DNA from 4 places in the Kyrpidia spormannii genome. Region 1 is predicted to be linked to each of the others. Evidence: riboswitches for the same ligand, from Rfam matches in the RefSeq annotation. Region 1 holds a riboswitch; each other region holds the start of a gene.

Region 1 (4,829 bases):
GACATGTTCCAAAATCTCGGCGTGGGGGACGGCCGTCGCTCCAACTTTGATAACTTTTTCCACGCCCCCCTGTTGGCCGGTGTCGCTGGGTGAACCCGATGTTCCGGAAGATCCGCACGCGGTTAAGGCTAGGGCCAAGGCGACGGTCAGGAACGGCAAAGCTCTTTTCAACTTTTTCACGGTGAAAGACCCCCTTTGTTGGATACAGACCTTATGATCTAACGGCGGGTGAAACGAAGGACCAGGCGATCTCCGCCCCATTGCAGCAACTGGACAAAAACGACGAGGAGGGCGGTGGTCAGCAGCATGACGCCGGTGTCGAACCGCTGATACCCGTATCGGACCGCCAGGTCCCCGAGCCCTCCGCCGCCGATGGCACCGGCCATAGCCGAGTAGCCGATGAGGTTCACGGCGGTAATGGTGATGCCCGCCAAGAGCCCTGGCCGGGCTTCGGGAAGGAGGACCTTCCAGATGATCTGGCCGGTGCGGGCTCCCATAGCCTGGGCCGCCTCGATGACTCCCCGGTCGACTTCCCGCAGGGAAGTCTCCACGAGCCGGGCGAAAAATGGGGCCGCCGAGGCCACCAGGGGCGGGATGGCGGCGGTGACGCCGATGGATGTGCCCACCAGCAGCCGGGTGAACGGGATCATAAGGATGAGCAGGATGATGAATGGTATCGAACGAACGATATTCACCACCGCCCCTACGATCCGGTACAAACCGGGCATCGGTTTGAGGTGTCCAGGTCCCGCTACGACGAGAAAAATCCCCACGGGCCCACCCAGCAGGACCGAGAACAATACCGACAGTCCAATCATGTAGACCGTATCGAGGGATGCTTGTCCGATTTCACCCCATAGCCCCGGATCCACCTGAATTCACCTCCTTCACCCATGCCCCCCGATCCTGGAGGATTTGTATGGCTCTCTGCTTCGCCTCCTCTGGCCCCACAAGGGCCACGATGAACCGACCGTAGGGAATGGTTTTCATCCGGTCCACAGATCCCTGAAGAATTCGCACATGTACCCCGGTTTCTTCCGTCACCTCAGAAAAAACGGGCCGCAAAGCAGAATCTCCCACAAAGAGACACCGCAACAACTGTTCGTCTTGCGGCACCCCGGGGAGGTCATCGGTATCGGCACCGCCCATTTGCCGGACGAATTCGGTGGTGACTGGATGTTTCGGCCGGAGAAACACGTCCACCACACGTCCTTCCTCCACAATGCGCCCTTGGTGCAGCACGGCCACGCGGTCGCAAATCGCGGTGACGACGTGCATCTCGTGGGTGATGACCACCATTGTGAGGCCCAGGGACCGGTTGATGCTGGCGAGCAGTTCCAGGATCGAATCGGTGGTTTGGGGATCCAGGGCAGAAGTGGCCTCATCGCACAGGAGCACTTCCGGCTGAGGGGCAAGGGCCCGGGCGATCCCCACTCGTTGTTTCTGGCCGCCGCTCAGTTTGGATGGGTATTGATCCCGGAGCTCCCACAACCCCACCAGCCGGAGAAGCTCTTCCACCCGGCGGCGGCGACGTTCTTTTGGCCAGCCCGCCAGCTCTAGCGGGAACTCGATGTTTTCCGCCGCCGTGCGAGAAGACAGCAAATTAAAATGTTGGAACACCATGCCGATCTTTTGTCTCTCGGATTGCAGCTTCCGGGGGTCCAGATTTGTCAAATCCTTGCCGTTTACGGTGACCCGGCCGGAAGTAGGGCGTTCCAAGAGGTTGATGCACCTTACCAACGTGCTTTTCCCCGCCCCGCTGTGACCGATGATCCCGTAGATCGTGCCCTTTGGAATGTTTAAGTCGATGCCGTCCAGGACGCGCACCGCACGGCCGCCGATCGTAAAATCTTTGGATACTCCGTCAAGTTCAATCATCGATCAATCTCCTAGCACAAAAAATCCCTTTCGCGTCGCGAAAGGGCCCCTGAAGCGGCCCTCTCATCTCCCGAAGCGCCATGGGCTTCGCAGGATTTAGCACCTGACACCCCGCTATGGTCAAGCGCGGTGTTGGTTGCCGGGCTTCATCGGGCCAGTCCCTCCGCCTGCTCTCGATAAGAGGTTGTAGTAATCTCTGCATTTCTTTGATACGATAAGGACAAGTTCGAATCTCAGTGTAATGAATGGCGATGGCGGCGTCAAGAGGGAGGGGGAAATAGTTCATTTGGACTACATCCGTTAGCTCAGGTTCACCAGGGCAAACTGGTCGGTGTCAACCTTTCTCGGTGGTGGCCGATGGGGTAGACTGTAGACGGTTACTAAGAATAATTTGCAGTGGACCTCCTAGGGGAACGGGAATGGTTGCACATGAAATGGTTCGATGCGTTGAACCCTCTGTCCTCCATTTTTGACTTGATGTCCGGGGCAAGGGTCGGAAGGTCCCGGCGGGTGGCGTATCTCGCGGCGAAGATCGGGCTCGGGGTGGGCTTGGGCCTCCGGGAGGCACGAACGTTATATTTTGCCGGATTGTTGCATGACGTCGGCGCTCTCGTCAGTCCGTCCGGGGATTTCAAGCGGCGGGATCCAACCTTCGTACCGGTGGCCTCCGCACAATGGGTTCGGTCTCTGGACTTGGACCCGTGGACAGAAGTGTTTGTTGGGCAAAGTTGGGAAAACTGGGACGGTTCGGGTGTACCTTTTGGGCTCCGCGGTCGTGAGATTTCATTGGGAGCGAGGATTGTGCGGGTGGCGCGCGAGGCGGCCCAGGTAATGGACCGGGCGCCGATGGATGTCCCTTTGGCCGAGCGACTGGCCCGGGTTCGCGCAATCGGGCAGCGGGCTGGTGAGGTTTTCGATCCGGATGTGGTCCGAGTTTTTGAAGAACTGCTTGGGCACCCAGAAGTTGTCCTAGATGCGTTTGGTCCGTATTCTCCTTTTGTGTTGTTGTCAAAGCGGCCTGCCGGGGACGCTCCGATGTCCTCAGAAGATGCGGTCAAGCTGGCGAGAATGTTTGGACGGTTGGCCGGCGTCTTGCGGGGGACTCCGAATCACGCGGAGCGGGTGGCAGGTTGGGCGATGAGCTTGGGGGAAGAGATGGGGCTGTCGGAGCGGGACCTCTATTCCCTCAATATTGCTGCTTATTACCACGATGTGGGATGGCTGGTGGGAAACCCAGGAGGGACGTTTGGTGGCGATGTGCAGGAGGAGCGCGAGCGGCTTCACTCCTATTACACCCAGGCTTTTTTGCAGCAAATACCCGGCCTGGAGGGTCCGGCGATATGGACCGGCCAGCATCATGAGCGGATCGATGGCACCGGGTACCCTGAAGGCCTTGCCGGCGAGATGCTGAGTCTGCCTTCTCGAATCCTTCAGGTGGCTGAATTTCTCGTTGACCAAGAAATGGCCCTTCAGGGGAAGGAAGGAGCCGGGATCAAGAGGCGGTTGGCGCGCCTCCTGCACGCCGAGGAGCTAGCCGGCCGTTTGGACGGGCCGGTGTGTCGGGCGGCTATGAAAAGGGTGTCTCACGATCCTGAGCCAGCCAGCCGGGATCAGGAACACTTCTATCATCTGTCGAGCGAGGTGTCAGAGATGAAAAAGGTTTTGTTTGCCACGGACGGTTCTGAGGCGTCTAAGAAAGCGGAACAGATGGTGGCGGATATCTTGTCGAAGTGGACGGAGGCAGAGGTGACGGTCCTCTACGTGTCCCAGACAGTGCCCTACTACTATGAAGCCACTCCGGACCTCTTGGCCAATTTGTCCCAGTACGAGGAGTCCTGGGCGAAGCAGATTGAAGAGACCGTGATGAACACTTTTAAAGACTACAAGGATCGGGTGCGCTTCAAGCATCTGGTGGGACATCCGGCTACGGCGATTTGTGATGTTGCGGACGAGGAGAACGTCGATCTCATTGTGGTGGGGACCCACGGCCGGGGTGCTATTGACCGGGTTCTTCTTGGCAGTGTGAGCCACGGTGTGTTAAATCGGGCCAAACATTCGGTGTTGGTGGTTCGCTAATCCCACGAGGGCGCGGGGGCGGACGTTTTGAGTCTGCCCCCGCTACTCGTGCGCCCGGCATGGGCGTTGACTGGGTGGTGAAAGTCCACTGCAGGCGAGGCAGCACGAGTCTGCTAGCCAAAGGCAAGGGTGTCCATCGTGAGGTGGGATCCGAAGGAAGCTGGAGGCAAACCCACGGCCCGATGAACAAGAACCTCATACGAGGCTACGCCGTTCGGATGAGCTGGCAAGACACAGCGAAATCCAAAGGCTGCCAAAGGGCGGCGGAGTATATGAGGCGGGCGCGGGGGGAAGGTCAACGCTCTTACCCGGGGAGGCCTGCCGGATACGCCAGGGGACTGGCAACCCGGATCGAGAGGTTCGGTTGAACCGGCAGGAGTCAGCAGAGGGCATAGTACCCAGGAGGTCATGAACTCCGGGGGAAGGCCCGAACATCAAGACAGAGGTGAAACCGGTGCGTTCGCGAGAAGGACGAAGACAGCCGAAAACCCTGAACAGGGACTACCCACGGGAGGAAGTGGTGAAGCCACGGGGGACCGTGGGAGAGCCGAGCCCTTCTCCGGCACAAAGCGGAGCTTCACCTCGCGGAGAACAAGGTGACGGCCTGATGGAGAAGGTGGTGGCCAGGCAGAACATGCTGGCCGCCCTGAAGCGGGTGGAGCAGAACAAGGGTGCCCCCGGCGTGGACGGCATTCCCACGGAAAACCTCCGGGAACAGATCCGAGCCGAGTGGCCGCGCATCCGGGAAGAGCTGCTCACGGGGATCTACCGACCGCAGCCCGTGCGCCGGGTCGAAATCCCGAAACCCGGGGGAGGCAAGCGGATGCTGGGGATCCCCACCGTGATGGACCGCCTGATCCAGCAGGCACTTCTGC
Region 2 (4,829 bases), 750 kb from region 1:
TGATCCCCGGCGTGCAACTCGACGATGACAAAGTCCCGGTCGACCTGAGTCCCAAAGTTGGTTTATTCCCTGGCCCACCACCACTGACATCAATGGCCCTCCGCGGAAGCCCTTGGCCCTATATTTCCGCGCCAAAATTTTTTCTCCCCGTTTCATGAGCACCGGGGTCTGTGATAGGATGGACATGACACGAGCGATGAACAGCCGATCGACCATGCCCTCTTCGGCTTCGCGCAGATGCTCCGGAACCCATGATCCGGCGGTTCACTGAATCTCCGCGCACGGCTGTGCCGAAGCTCTCCGGAGACACAACAACGCGGAATTCTTCCGGATCGAGGGAGTGACGAAGAGTTGGACACCCGTAAACAGCTTCGCCAGATCCTGAGCGTGACCGTCGCTTTTGCCGCCATGGGGATGAGCCAAGCGTTCGCTTATTCCTATACCCATCCGGCGATCACCAATGGGGAGCCCTTGGCCGCTGAGAACCCCGGCGTCCCGATTACCGTCGGGGGCGAGGTCGGCTCTTTGACACCAAAGATCACACACCACATTCGCTTGATCGATGTAAGTCCCGATCAATTCACGGTGGACGCGGTCCGCCGGAATCCCATCGGCACCGTATTTTACCACATCCACGATGAGAATCGTCCATTTCTCCTGTTTATCAACGGGATTTATGAAGATGCGTCGGTATTTACAGACGTATACCGTGAAGCCTATGCGGCGGGTTATAACGTGGCCACGGTGAAGTTGGACCCTGATGCGGATTTTATTGCCAATGGCCATCTGTTGGCGGGCCAACTCAGCGTTCTTCGCCAGCAAGTCCCGGGCATCGATGGCCGCTTGGTCCTCATCGGCCACAGCATGGGGGGCCTTGATGCGTACGTGGCCCTGGGCGACTACCGGCCGCTGGACGCCGCGGCTCTGATCAGCCTCGGCACCCCCTGGGGCGGGAGCCCTCTGGCAAACCTTTTGAACCGCGTGGTCCAGTTGCCCCCGGATTCGCCGATTCCCGCAACGTTATTCGGCGCGGCGGCGGACCGCAGCCTTACTCCGGCCAAGGTGCGGCAGGAAGTGACCGCTTTACATAGCGAGAACCCCACCCTTCGCGCTCTCCGGGTGGTGTCTGTGGTAGGGAGCATCCCGTCAGCCGATACGATCAGCAGCCCTTTTCTCCGGGCGGGCTATGCCGCCCTGTCGGCTTTGGGATATCCCGCCAATGACGGCGCCGTGCCCGCCCCGGCCCAACAATATCCCTTCGGCGGGACCACCATTCAGGTCAGCGCCGACCACAACGGCTACGTCCGCTGGAACCGCCTCCAACCGATTCTGGTAGATATCCTGCACCTGCCCGCTCCGGCAGGACCTTCTGAAACGAATCAGCCGCCCGGCACCCTGACGACCATCGCCGCCCGGGAAGCCTCCCGGCCGAACGCGTCACCCCTGCGGCCTGCGGCCGATCCTTTGCAGGACTTGTTGAACCGCCTGGCGATTTTTGAATATGACAACTCCGCCCTGCGGCGCTGAACGCTCTCGACAAAAAGATCGTTCCATGATATGGTGTACTCAACAATCGAATCGGTGAACTCTTATCCAGAGTGGCGGAGGGACTGGCCCGATGAAGCCCGGCAACCACCGGAATGTCCGGAGAGGTGCCAATTCCTGCAGGCCGCGTGAGCGACCTGAGAGATGAGAGGAGTGCCGGAGGATCGGCTTTTGTTGACAACCCACTCCCCTCAGGAGTGGGTTTTGCCATTCTGGAACGGGTTTCCACCGGAATTGCAGGAGGGTTAGGCATGCGCATTGACACGCGATGTTCCCAGGCGGGAACCCGCCGAGATCCCATCACCGGAGCGATTTCTTTACCCATCCACCACGCCACCACGTACGCTCATCCCGGCCTCGGTTCTTCGACCGGTTTCGACTATACCCGAACCTCGAATCCGACCCGCCTGGCCTTGGAGGAAACGATCGCCGCCTTGCACGGGGGATGCCGGGGGTTTGCCTTCGCTTCCGGCATGGCGGCCATCGACGCCATCGGCCGCCTGTTTCGCCCAGGAGATCATCTCGTGCTCTCGGACGATCTATACGGCGGCACCTACCGTTTATTCGAACGGCTCTTTCGCCCACTGGGTCTGGAAACCACCTATGTAAACACCTCCGACCTGCGGGCCGTGGCCAAGCAAATCCGCCCCCATACCCGGGCGCTGTTCGTGGAAACGCCGACCAATCCCACCCTCAAAATCGCCGACCTTCGGGGATTGGCACGGCTTGCCCACGAACGCGGAGCCTGGCTCATTGTCGACAACACCTTTATGACTCCGTACCTGCAACGGCCCCTGGAACTGGGGGCGGACATCGTGGTCGAGTCGGCCACCAAGTATCTCGGCGGACACAACGATGTCTTGGCCGGCACAGTAGTCGTAAAGTCAGAGGCGTTGGCGGATTCCCTGGCTTTTATTCAAAATTCCATTGGCGCGGTGTTAGGTCCTCAGGACGCTTGGCTGCTGTTGCGGGGGGTAAAAACTCTCCACGTGCGCATGGACCGGCATGAAAGCAATGCCCGAGCCCTGGCCGAGTGGCTGAAGGCACATCCCCGGGTATCCCGGGTGTATTACCCCGGACTCCCGGACCATCCCGGCCACGCCGTGCATCGGGCACAGGCCAGCGGGTGGGGTGGGATGATTGCCTTTGAAGTGGCGAACAACAGGTGGGTGCCCCCGATCCTCGCGCACCTGCGGGTGATCACCTTTGCAGAAAGCCTCGGCGGCACCGAATCGCTGATCACCTACCCGGCGGTCCAGACCCATGCCGACGTTCCCCCAGATGTACGACAGCGCCTCGGCGTCACGGACTCTCTTCTGAGGCTGTCTGTAGGCCTTGAACACATTGATGACCTGATCCAGGATTTGGACCAGGCCCTCGCGCTTGCGGCCAGCGCCCAGGTGGAGGAAAGTGCGCGCAAGGTGACGTGCTAACGCTGGTCCTCCTTGGAAGAAGGCGCCCATAGGGGGCATGCCGACACTCTTCCCGCGCGGAAGCGGCCTAGGGGCCGCCCCTTCCAAGGACCTATTCGGGCGAGTCGACGCCGATCCACCGCTCTCTTCGTTCCGCCAGGCCGGCCGCAACAACGACGCAAACCATCCCGATCCCCGCCCAAACCAACCGATTCGCCAAAAGTGAAGTATTTTGCGGCAGATACGGCGTGAACAAACTCACGCTTCCTAGGCCGGGCCCTTGAAGGCTTTGCCACAGCCAGAAACCGAAACCAGCCAGAAGCCCAATGTGCACCCGCTTGGCGGCCACCATCACCGCGATAGTGATCCCAATGGCCGCCAGATACCCCGGCACAGCCACGGCCAGCAGATCAATCTCCGACACCGGCGCCCCCGGCCCGACTCCCGCCCAAGGAATGGATACGTATGTAATCATCCCCTGGAATTTCCAAAGGTACACAAGGGTCCACATGGGATGAAACACGAGGACCACTCCGAGGGCCCAAACCCCCTTCCTCACTACCATCCCCGCCAAAGAGGCCGGATAGGCGGCGAACAATTCCATTTGGCTGCCGGACAGTTCCCGTTGGAACAATGTCCCACTTGCCATGATCGCCAGGAGCACGGATCCCATTTCATTATAGTAGAATACGTTCCTCGGCCTGTCCGCCACGATCAAGGACAGAAGCACCAACATCACATACCCCGCGATCGCCGCCGCCATGGCCGATCGCAGGGACCGCCATTCCCGCAGCCACAGAGTCATGGCGTTCCCCTCCAGGCTTCCTGCCATTGCTGCACGGAAATCGCAGGCAGATTCGCGTTAGGAGCAGTCGCCCCCCGGAACACCCGGTCATAGAACCCCTTCAACACTTGGCGCACCTTCTCGCTCTGCCCGGCAGCCAGGGCCTGATCGATGGGCTGCCGCACGACATCGTTCAACCCCCCCACAGCGGCAAGCGACTTCCCCGAGGGCAACCCAACCCCCTCTCGTAAAACGACGTACACCAACGCCCGGCCAATGTCCCGGGTCACGGAATCCCGCCCGGGCCCTTCCCCCGCCGGATCGCTCCAGAATCCATGCTGGACGTCCGGAATTCCGTATAGCCAGGCCGACACCACCTCCGCCAACCGGTATTCGTCAAGGTTGTGATAATGGGTTTCTCCGGTAAGAAAACTGTCCCCGCTCAGCACTGCGGGCCACAGAGGAAGATCCCCCACCGCGCCCAAAGGTGGGACCGGAAGATAGACCACCCTGCGCACCCGGTCTGTCGGCGGGTTCAGCCAGGGCTGCACGTAGCTTCTCGCCCGGTCCAGCTCCGCCGCAAAGCGCCGCGCCTCCACGCTGTTCGAAGGGCTACAGATGACTGATGTCCCGCCTTGGGCCGCCTCAACCTGAATAATCGTGCCACCAAACAATGACACACCGTCCAGGTGGCCGCCCGAAAAAACCATCTCTCCTCCGGGCCCTGGGTGCCCAGCTACGTTGGCGAATACCGGCGCCTCAAAGCCCCGAAGCACCACCCGGAAGTCTGCGGGCTGCAACTCCAGATCGTTGGGGGAACCGAGTTGGATATAGCTCGGTTCCCGGATTTTCAGCGTCTCCTTCCCCGGGAGCGGATACCACCCTTGGGTGTAAGGCAGATAGACGTCGTTCCCCCGTACGAACGCCGCAAACCGCTCCCCTGGCGAGGTGAGCCAATCATAGACTTTGCCGCTGTAGCGCACCCGCACCGTCACCGGCCCCGGTCCCTGGCCGAAGGCGGCACGCGGCAGGCTGAAATGATCAACATCCCGGCTCACGGCGACCTCTTGGCCGTCAACCGTCACGCG
Region 3 (4,829 bases), 380 kb from region 1:
GAAGCGGTACTCGGGACGTTTCTCCCCTTGGCGTTGTTTTATGGGGGACTGGCGCAATTGTTGGCCGGCATGTGGGAGTTTCGGACGGGCAACACGTTTGGCGCGACAGCCTTTTCTTCCTACGGGGCTTTTTGGATGTCCCTGGGGACCTTTGTCTACCTACAGTTAAAAGGGGTGCTGGATTTTAAGGTCGACGCAGGTGTCGCATTGGGACTTTTCCTTCTCGCCTGGACGATTTTCACGTTTTATATGTGGATCGGGTCTTTTCGAACCAACAAGGCGCTCATCACCGTGTTTACGCTCTTGTTCCTCACCTTTGTCCTGCTGACCGTCGGCGCTTTCGGTCCTGTGGGGGCAACCCATGTCGGCGGATGGCTGGGGATTCTGACGGCGGTGGTGGCCTGGTACACCTCCGCAGCGGGAGTCATCAACAGCACCTTCGGCCGGACGGTTTTGTCGGTGGGGGCAAAACCTCAGGGGCGGCAGGTTTCCCCGGGTTCCCCTGCGGCCAGCGCCTGACGGGCTGCCGCCCGGCCGCCCATGGGGTAAAGGGGAGATGAATCGACGATCGCCCGGGAGAATCGGGCGGGTCTGGGGACCGGTTTGGCGGGACCCGGGCCCGCCTTTTCAAGCCTATACACAATCCGGGAATCTATGATATACTTTGTGGCGAACTCAATGACGCACTCTCGATGCCCGAACGGGGGTAGAGGCGCGAGGTCCAAGAGTACCGGCGGGGAGGCGAAGGGGCCGACGATCCGCCCGGGAAAGGGGATTTCGCCGAAGCGTCGGCGGCGGCCCTCAAGGCGCCGGCGCTGGGCCCGGATCGAAAAGGTCCGGGACTGTCACAAGGGGTTCCCTTGTGGAGTGCTACTGCGTGGGAGAGAGGTTGCGATTCCGTGTGAGTATGAACAGCGGTAGATCGGGCCTGTCTACGGCTGTTTTTTTGTGTCTGTTCCGCCGCCGGCCGCCGGCGGGGCCGGCGCACGCGGCGAGGAGGAGAGAAATGTGGCGCGAATCGTGATGAAGTTCGGGGGCAGTTCCGTGGCGACGGCGGAGCGCATGGTAAAGGTGGCGCAAAGGGTTGCGAAAACCAGGGCCGAAGGTCATCAGGTGGCGGTGGTGGTCTCGGCGATGGGCGATACCACCGATGATCTCATCGCCCTGGCCAAGCAGGTGAATGAGCGGCCGCCAGCCCGGGAGTTGGACATGCTCCTGAGCACCGGGGAGCAGGTGTCCATCGCCGTGTTGACCATGGCTCTCCAAGGGCTCGGCGTACCGGCGACGTCTTTGACCGGAGGCCAGGCCGGGTTCCGGGTAGAGCAGGTATTCGGGAAGGCTCGGATCTTGGAGGTGAGGCCCGATCGTGTCGACGCCCTGCTTCGCGACGGCCATGTTGCTGTGGTGGCAGGTTTTCAGGGCGTGACCGACGATGGGGAGATCGCCACCTTGGGCCGGGGCGGCTCGGACACCACCGCCGTGGCCCTGGCGGCCGCTTTGAAGGCGGATGTCTGTGAGATCTACACGGACGTGGACGGCGTGTACACGACAGATCCCCGTATTGTCAAGGAAGCCGCCAAGATCCCGGAAATCTCCTATGACGAGATGCTGGAGTTGGCGAACCTCGGCGCGGTGGTGCTGCACCCCCGGGCAGTGGAATATGCCAAATTGTATCGGGTGCCTTTGGTGGTGCGCTCCAGTTTTCATGACGGACCCGGGACATGGGTGAAGGAGGATGCGAACGTGGAACAAGGACAGGTGGTCCGGGGCATTGCTCATGATCTCAACGTCGCCAAGGTGTCGCTGGTGGGGGTCCCCAATCGGCGGGATAGTCTAGGTAGAGTTTTTCACGCCCTGGCGGAGGAAAACGTGAACGTGGACATTATCGTTCAGAGCATCGTGCATAATGATGTCCATGATATTTCTTTTACTGTCTGTCGGGACGACCTTCCTGTGACCCTTCGGGTATTGGAAGATCTGCGGGTGGAGCTGGGAGCTGGAGAGATTGTGGCGGAAGAAGAATTGGCAAAGATCTCCATCGTCGGCGCAGGCATGATTAGCAACCCCGGCGTGGCGGCCCGGATGTTCGACGCGCTGATTGAAGCGGGGCTGTCCATCCGGATGGTCAGCACCTCGGAGATCAAAGTGTCTTGTGTCGTCGACGCCAGGGATGTCAAACGAGCGGTACAAGTGTTGCACCAGGCCTTCGAATTGTCCGCCTCAGCTGAAGAGAAGGTCAATCCGGTCAAAGCATAAGTCGATGCGGCCCTCGTTAGCGAGGGCCGCTCCAGGTGATTTGCTCCACGCGCTCGATGGTCAAAAACCCCTGAAAGGACAGGTGGTCTAAGGTGTTCAGATAGCGCCGGATCACCGATTCCTCATCCACGAATTCAACAATGAGCGGCAAAGCCGATTCGGTTTCAAAATAACGCCAGCTCCTCTGCACGCCGCTACGGCCGAATCCTTCCAAGGCACGGTATAGCGTCGCGCCTGCCAGGCCTGTGGAACGGGCCAACTCCATCAATACCCGGGCCGTCGGACGACCGTGAATCCGGTCGCGTTCCGTGCAGTAGATCCGAAGCCGGAGGCGGGATTCGGCATCCCACATGGCGGGTCCCTCCAGCTGCCCCGCGGGGCGCAGATGTCGATGGTAATGTATGTCGGCCAAGGCTGGACATTGACGGCTGGCGCCCAGGGCTGTCAGCGGATCGCTTGGTTACGGGAGATTTTCTCCGGTGCTTCTCCGCCAGGTTGACAGGCGATTTTGACCCGTGGTACACTCAACCTCAAAGCTTACAAACAACAATTGAATCGTTCGGAGAACTCTTATCGAGAGTGGTGGAGGGACTGGCCCGATGAAACCCGGCAACCACCGCCAGAAGGCGGAGAGGTGCCAATTCCTGCAGGACCTGGGTGGATCCTGAGAGATAAGAGGTGGACACTGCCCTTGCAAGCCCCCTCTTCTCGCAGAGGGGGCTTTTCAGTTGTGGCGTGTCAGGAAGGGAGTGAGGGCGATGGGTCATGCCTTCGGGGTCAAAGGTGTGGTAAAAGTCGGACCCGTAACCCTGGACAGCGGGCGGGTCCTGGACGAGGTGGACATCGCCTACGAAGCTTATGGAGACCCGGAGAACGCCCGGGATCGAACGATCCTGGTGTGTCACGCTCTGACCGGAGACGCGCACGCCGGGAATTTGGACGGGCAGCCCGGATGGTGGGACGGGCTGATCGGTCCGGGACGAGTCCTGGACACGAATCGTTTTTATATCGTCTGTTCGAATGTGCTCGGGGGGTGTGCGGGGTCGACGGGGCCGGCGTCCCCGGGTCCGGATGGGCGCCCGTGGGGGCTGCGATTCCCTCCCATTACCATCCGGGACATGGTGGAAGCCCAGAGGTTGTGGCTGGAGAAGCTTGGCATCACTCATCTCTACGCGGTGATCGGGGGTTCCATGGGCGGGATGCAGGCCTTGGAATGGGCGGTGACCTACCCCGACCGGGTTGAGCGGTGTATTCCCATCGCCACCAGTGCTCGACTGTCTGCCATGGCGATTGCGTACAACGACGTCATGCGCTTGGCGATCATGAATGACCCGGCGTGGAACGGCGGGGATTACTATAATGGGGAAAAACCTGCGGCGGGTTTGGCCCTCGCCCGGATGGTGGGCATGATCACCTATCGCGGGCCCCAGTTGTATAACGCCCGGTTTGGCCGGAGCGTGGTAGGGCGGGAAGAAGAGGACGGACCGGTGGATTTTGAGGCGAGATTTCAAGTGGAAAGTTATCTTCGATACCAAGGTGAAAAACTGGTGCGGCGGTTTGACGCCAATTCGTACCTGTACTTGATCAAGGCTATGGACTTACATGATATCGGCCGGGGCCGGGGCGGGGTGGCCGCCGCCTATGCCCGGACGGAGGCGGAATTTCTCTGCATCGGGATCGATTCGGATATGTTGTATCCCGCTGCGGAACAGATCGAAATCGCCGAAGGACTTGCGGCGACCGGTAAAAGGGTGGAGTATCGCGAGATTCGCTCGGTGTACGGTCACGACGCATTTTTAGTGGAATTTCAACAGATGTCTGCGGCCCTCAGCGAGTTCCTGAACCCGGCGGCACGATCGGTATATGCCCCGGAGGGGTGACCCAGGTGCACGTCCCGACCGGGCGCCTCCGTCCCCATCCGGGGGCTTCCGTTTCTGTACAACGTCTCGTGCTGGGGTGTTGTATCTGCAACACAATATGAAATACGTGAATTCCCTGACCTGTATCCACACATGATCTCCTCCTGTTCGCCTTCGTGGACGGCCTCGTTTCCTTGACATGCCCACCGGGAAACTTTAAAATTTCTTTGTACGTTGAGCCGCGGCGACGACGTTTCGGGCATGCTATCGATATGGGTTCGGGGTGAGCGGGCAATCACCTAGGATTGCCTTCCTTTTATGCTGTTTTGAGGCCAACAGAAGGAGGAACGATTTGCGGTGTCACAGGACAAGAGGGAGTTTATTTTTCGGAGGCTACATACCTTGGCGGGTGTGGTGCCGGTGGGTCTCTTCCTGATTGAGCATTTGTTCACAAATGCCAGCGCCATTAACGGCCCCCAGGCGTTTAACGACGCTGTCGCCTTTATTCAGAATCTCCCGTTTCTGACGTTGATTGAGTTTGTCTTCATTTTTATCCCCCTCTTGTACCACGGGGTGTACGGATTGTATGTGGCCTTTACCTCCGGGTACAACGTGGGACGCTACGGCTGGTTTCGGAATTGGATGTTCGTCCTCCAGCGCGTAACCGGAGTGATCACCTTCATTTTTATTGTTTTCCACCTCTGGACAACGCGG
Region 4 (4,829 bases), 390 kb from region 1:
AATGATGCTCAACGGGGTCCTAGCTGCTTTGGTGGCCATCACGGCGAGTTGCGCGTTTGTGGAGCCCTGGGCGGCAGTGGTCATCGGGGCGGTGGCCGGGGTGGTCATGGTCCTCTCGGTGCAGTTTTTTGAGAGGGTAGCCCGGGTGGACGATCCGGTGGGAGCCTTTTCGGTTCACGGTGTGGCCGGGATCTGGGGGACTTTGTCCACGGGGTTTTTTGCATCTCCGGATTTGGTGAAATCTGTGGGCGTCGGCGCGCCGGGCCTGTTCTACGGCGGCGGGCTGCACCAGCTTGGCGTGCAGGCGGCCGGGGTACTGGCGGCCGGGGTGTATGTGTTCGTGGTGTCGTTCATCATTCTCTATGCGATCAAGGCCACCGTTGGTCTGCGGATCAGCCGGGAAGAGGAGATCATCGGCCTGGATGTCAGTGAACACGGCGCATCGGGGTATCCGGAACAACTGCCCCACGGCGGTGAGTTCTCCCAAGGGGGATCTTCCGGAACTCGCGCGACACCCACGGCTTGATTTGGATCGCATTTAACGAAGCTGTCGAAAGAAGGACACCGAGGCGCTCCAAAGGGGGATGGGAGACGATCGGTGACGGGGTGGTGAGTAGATTTCACCACCCTTCTCGTCTTTTTTCGTCCCTCACATTCCGCTGGTGCCGAACTCCCAACAACTGAGGCTCAAGGACCCATATTGGTAATACTGGCATAATCGCCGGGCCGCGCGGTCCCCGTCGGCCGAACCCATGGCGATCAGGAGAGGAACAAAATGTTCGTTTCGCGGAACGGCCATGTGGGCATAAGGGGCCTCGGACTTATAGCGAAAAAGTGCTCGGGTGTCCCAATTCTCGATCCGATCTCGTAGCCAGTCGTCAAAGCTCTGCGCCCAGTCTGCCGGAAGTCCGTCTTGTTCTCGGCTCCAATCGAGAGACCACAGATTGTGCACCGTCCCACCGCTGCCTAGGATCAGCGCGTCCCGACGAAGGGGAGCGAGGGCCCGACCGATGGCGTACTGCTTTTCCGGGGGTAGGGCGGGATTGACGGACAGGGTCGCCACGGGCACGTCCGCATGGGGGAACAGGAGGCGAAGCACCACCCAGGCGCCGTGATCGAGCCCGCGGCCTCGATCGATTTTGGCGGGAATACCAGCCTCGTCAAGAAGGGTTCGAGCTTCTTCGGCCACTTCCGGCGCTCCTTGGGCGGGGTAGACAATCCGATAAAGGTCATCGGGAAATCCGAAAAAATCGTAGATCATCCCGAATTGCTCGGGGGCGCCAATGAGCTGCACGGGAGATTCCCAGTGGGCGGTGAATAGGAGCACCGCCTTGGGTTTTGGAAAACGGGAAGCAACGCTTTGCAGAAGCTGTGTGTATGGGTTGTTTTCAATGGCCAAAGTGGGGGCTCCATGGGCAATGAAATACGCCGGGTTCACCAAAGTCCCTCCTTATCGTCACACTCTTTGGGTATCCTGGCGCCTTCTGGGGAGAAGGGCCGGTCGCCCGAAGGATTAGGAAGGCTGAGGGGTTGGAGTCGGCAGAGCGTACCCTTCTTTGTACTTCTCCTCAATAAAAGCCCGAATGTCCTTCGCCCTTTTGCCATCTCTCCACAGCCCTATGGACTGAGCTGCGATTTCCAAACAGACGCCGCAGCCGGCGCCGTGGCTATTCCAAACCACCGACCCGTCCGGATTAACAGCGCGGATGAAGCAGTCCCTGTTGCTTTTATGCCCCGCGCTTTCCCCACATCCGCAATAGCATGGGATCCATTGCAACAGTTCGGTGGATTTGCCGGCGGCTGCATAGATTTGGCGGACCGCTTCCTGCTGGTTGTTTAAAAAGGTCGGCAATACTTCAGCAGAGGCTGTAGTTTCCAGGATATCGCCCTGATAGGAGGAAGAGGAACCACAGGCCACAAGAAAGGTGGATGACAAAAGAAAAACAATGCTGAGGTGGAGGATTTTTGAACGCCTCATTTCTGCTACCTCTTTCTGACAGACTCGCCTTCACTCTCTCCAATGTCGTATCGCATAGGTAAAATGCGGAACAGGGGAGATATGATGGCTTGGTTAGCTCGACACGGTTAGGCTAACATAAGAAAAGGGTGTGGGTAAACCACCAAAACCCTTCAGACCACGCCGAGTTCTTGGAAATGCCGAATGGAACTCCCGCGGATGTGCCAAATGCGGCCCCTTGACACGGCTGAGAAATTCACGTAAGGTGAAGGTAATTGTAAACCGAATACTCGCGATGGATCCTTACTCTTATCCAGAGTTGGCGGAGGGACGGGCCCGATGATGCCGCGGCAACCGGTCGGAACACCGGCACGGTGCCAATTCCTGCGGGGAGACCCCGGAAGATGAGAGAGGGGGACAATAGTCCGACCTCTTTCCACCGGAAAGGGGTTTTTTGGTGGGTTTAGGGGATGGAGGCGAGGAAGACGCGCGGAGTGGGGGGATCTGGGGATGTACAATGTGCACGGTTTACGGGAAAAGTTAGCCCTCGGCAAGTTTGTGACCACGGTGGAGTTGGAGCCGCCCAAGGGGGCGGATCCCTTGCCCACCATGGAAGCGGCCAAATTCCTCCGGGGCAAGGTGGATGCGGTGAATATCGCGGACAGTCCCATGGCCACCCTGCGGATGAGCCCCATCGCCCTGGCTCACATCGTCCAGGAGGATCTGGGCCTTGAAGCGATTTTTCACCTGACCTGTCGGGACCGCAACCTGCTCGGCCTTCAGAGCGAATTGTTGGGTGCGGCGGCCCTGGGGGTGAGGAACATCCTCACCTTGACCGGGGATTCTCCCAGCCGGGGGGATCATCCCGAGGTTAAAGGGGTGTTTGAGACCGATTCCATCGGTTTGGCCCGGCTGGCTGAACGACTGAACCAAGGCTACGACTTGACCGGCCACGAACTGAGCGGCCCGACCCGGTTCTTGATCGGCGGGGTGGCCAATCCCGGGGCGGAAGATTTGGACGCCGAAGTGGCCAAATTGGCGGCCAAGGTGGAAGCCGGGGTTCGCTTCGTCCAGACCCAGCCGGTGTTCGATATCGAGACGGCCTTGCGTTTCTGGGAGCGCACCCGCCACCTGCCGGTCCACATCCTGTTCGGACTTCTGCCGCTCAAGTCCGCCCGCCAAGCCCGCTATTTTAACGAGAAGGTACCCGGGGTGCGGGTGGGGGAAGACGTGATTCAGAAAGTGGAAGAAGGCGGCCGGGCTGCGGGGATCGCCCTCTGCCGGGAGTTGTACGGGGGACTGAGGGAGTTCGCGGCCGGCGCCCATCTCTTTCCCATCGGGGACCTGCGGGCGGTGTACGAGATCCTGGATATCGACACCGATTTTCGCCGGGCTGCGATTTAAAGGGCACCAGCCCGGATGGAGCGGTGCGGAAGGGCTCGACGCTCCGCTCCATCCCGCCCGACGGCCCTGCAACCCCGAGCGGGTTCCCAGTTTTCAACGGGGCAACAGAAATCCCATCCGTTCGAAGACCAGGTGCAGATTCGGTTCCGCCACAGCCTTGGCTTTGGCCGCCCCCTCGGCGAGAATGCGGTCCAGCTCCTCACTGTCGACCAGCTCTCTATACCGCTCTTGCAGCGGCTCCAGCCGGGCCACCACCGCTTCGGCCAGATCTTGCTTAAAAGGTCCATATCCCACCCCGGAATACTGTTTCTCCAGTTCGGGGATCGTTTTGTCCGTGCATGATGAATAAATGGTGAGCAAGTTGCTTACGGCCGGTTTCCGCTGGGGATCGAAGCGCACCTCCGCCTCGGAGTCGGTCACCGCCCGGCGGATCTTTTTCCGGATGTCGTCGGGGCTGTCCAGCAGGGAAATGTAGCTCCCGGGGTTGGCGCTGCTTTTGCTCATCTTTTTCGTCGGGTCGTCCAGGGACATGATCCGACTTCCCACTTTGGGGATCATGGGCTCCGGGATGACAAACGTATCCCCGTACCGCTTGTTGAACCGCTCGGCCAGATCCCGGGTCAACTCCAGGTGTTGTTTTTGGTCTTCCCCCACCGGGACATGGGTGGCCTGATACAACAAAATGTCCGCCGCCATAAGGGCAGGATATGTAAACAGGCCGGCGCTCACGCCTTCCTTGCCCTCAGATTTCTCTTTGAACTGGGTCATGCGCCCGAGCTCACCGTAATGCACCAGGCACTCCATCAGCCACCCCAACTGGGAGTGGGCGGGGACGTGGGATTGAAGGAAAAGGACCGACCGACGAGGATCGATCCCCGCCGCCAGATACAGAGCGCTGAGTTGTCTCGTCTGCCGGTGCAATGCGGCAGGTTCCTGGGGGACCGTAACGGCATGGAGGTCCACCACGCAGTAAAAACTTTCGGCTTCATCTTGGATGTCGACAAAATGGCGCAGGGCGCCGAGGTAATTGCCCAGGGTGGGCGTGCCGCTGGGCTGCATCCCGGAAAATACGCGCATCGTGGTCACCTCGGCTTTTATCATACCAAAAGGTCGGACCGGACTGCCACGGCGAAAACGGATTTCGACGTTTTTTGACGTCTTTTTTTACATTCGGCAAAATAGTCGATGGCGAGGGGGGACGGGGGTTGGCCGAGGTTCATGTGGAGAAAAAGACGGCCGGGCGGATGTTGCAACCGGCCACGGGGTATCTGACAGGATTCACCCATTCGTTGAACCCGTACATCGGGTGCGCCTTTGGCCGACCGGTGGACAACCTCGGCCGGGACACCGTCGGTTGCCCCTACTGTTACGTGCGGCGCCTGCCGGTGGCTTTACTCCATCCAAAACCCTGGGGGACCTGGGTGACGGTCAAAGAGGGTGCCCCGGAACGCCTTCGCCGGGAGCTGCG

What was found. Region 1 has a riboswitch for S-adenosylmethionine ahead of CVV65_RS06530 (methionine ABC transporter ATP-binding protein). Riboswitches for the same ligand answer to the same signal wherever they lie in the genome.
Region 2: linked by a shared signal. The riboswitch ahead of CVV65_RS02865 (trans-sulfuration enzyme family protein) and the one ahead of CVV65_RS06530 (methionine ABC transporter ATP-binding protein) in region 1 are both predicted to bind S-adenosylmethionine.
Region 3: linked by a shared signal. The riboswitch ahead of metX (homoserine O-acetyltransferase MetX) and the one ahead of CVV65_RS06530 (methionine ABC transporter ATP-binding protein) in region 1 are both predicted to bind S-adenosylmethionine.
Region 4: linked by a shared signal. The riboswitch ahead of CVV65_RS04560 (methylenetetrahydrofolate reductase) and the one ahead of CVV65_RS06530 (methionine ABC transporter ATP-binding protein) in region 1 are both predicted to bind S-adenosylmethionine.

Annotation. Positions count from the first base shown of each region.
Region 1 covers NZ_CP024955.1:1,309,838-1,314,666, forward strand. The annotation lists gene CVV65_RS06520 (MetQ/NlpA family ABC transporter substrate-binding protein) at 1-180, opposite strand, end outside; gene CVV65_RS06525 (methionine ABC transporter permease) at 219-872, opposite strand; gene CVV65_RS06530 (methionine ABC transporter ATP-binding protein) at 850-1,878, opposite strand; SAM riboswitch class I at 1,939-2,061, opposite strand; gene CVV65_RS06535 (universal stress protein) at 2,308-3,954, shown strand; gene ltrA (group II intron reverse transcriptase/maturase) at 4,409-4,829, shown strand, end outside.
Region 2 covers NZ_CP024955.1:563,873-568,701, reverse strand. The annotation lists gene CVV65_RS02870 (lipase family alpha/beta hydrolase) at 352-1,527, shown strand; SAM riboswitch class I at 1,587-1,696, shown strand; gene CVV65_RS02865 (trans-sulfuration enzyme family protein) at 1,797-2,978, shown strand; gene CVV65_RS02860 (hypothetical protein) at 3,070-3,762, opposite strand; gene CVV65_RS02855 (hypothetical protein) at 3,759-4,829, opposite strand, start outside.
Region 3 covers NZ_CP024955.1:933,990-938,818, forward strand. The annotation lists gene CVV65_RS04605 (acetate uptake transporter) at 1-519, shown strand, start outside; lysine riboswitch at 700-881, shown strand; gene CVV65_RS04610 (aspartate kinase) at 1,009-2,256, shown strand; gene CVV65_RS04615 (DUF190 domain-containing protein) at 2,273-2,608, opposite strand; SAM riboswitch class I at 2,824-2,934, shown strand; gene metX (homoserine O-acetyltransferase MetX) at 2,985-4,136, shown strand; gene CVV65_RS04625 (succinate dehydrogenase cytochrome b558 subunit) at 4,473-4,829, shown strand, end outside.
Region 4 covers NZ_CP024955.1:919,541-924,369, forward strand. The annotation lists gene CVV65_RS04545 (ammonium transporter) at 1-526, shown strand, start outside; gene CVV65_RS04550 (DODA-type extradiol aromatic ring-opening family dioxygenase) at 650-1,438, opposite strand; gene CVV65_RS04555 (PCYCGC motif-containing (lipo)protein) at 1,514-1,978, opposite strand; SAM riboswitch class I at 2,264-2,368, shown strand; gene CVV65_RS04560 (methylenetetrahydrofolate reductase) at 2,468-3,361, shown strand; gene trpS (tryptophan--tRNA ligase) at 3,455-4,438, opposite strand; gene CVV65_RS04570 (radical SAM protein) at 4,567-4,829, shown strand, end outside.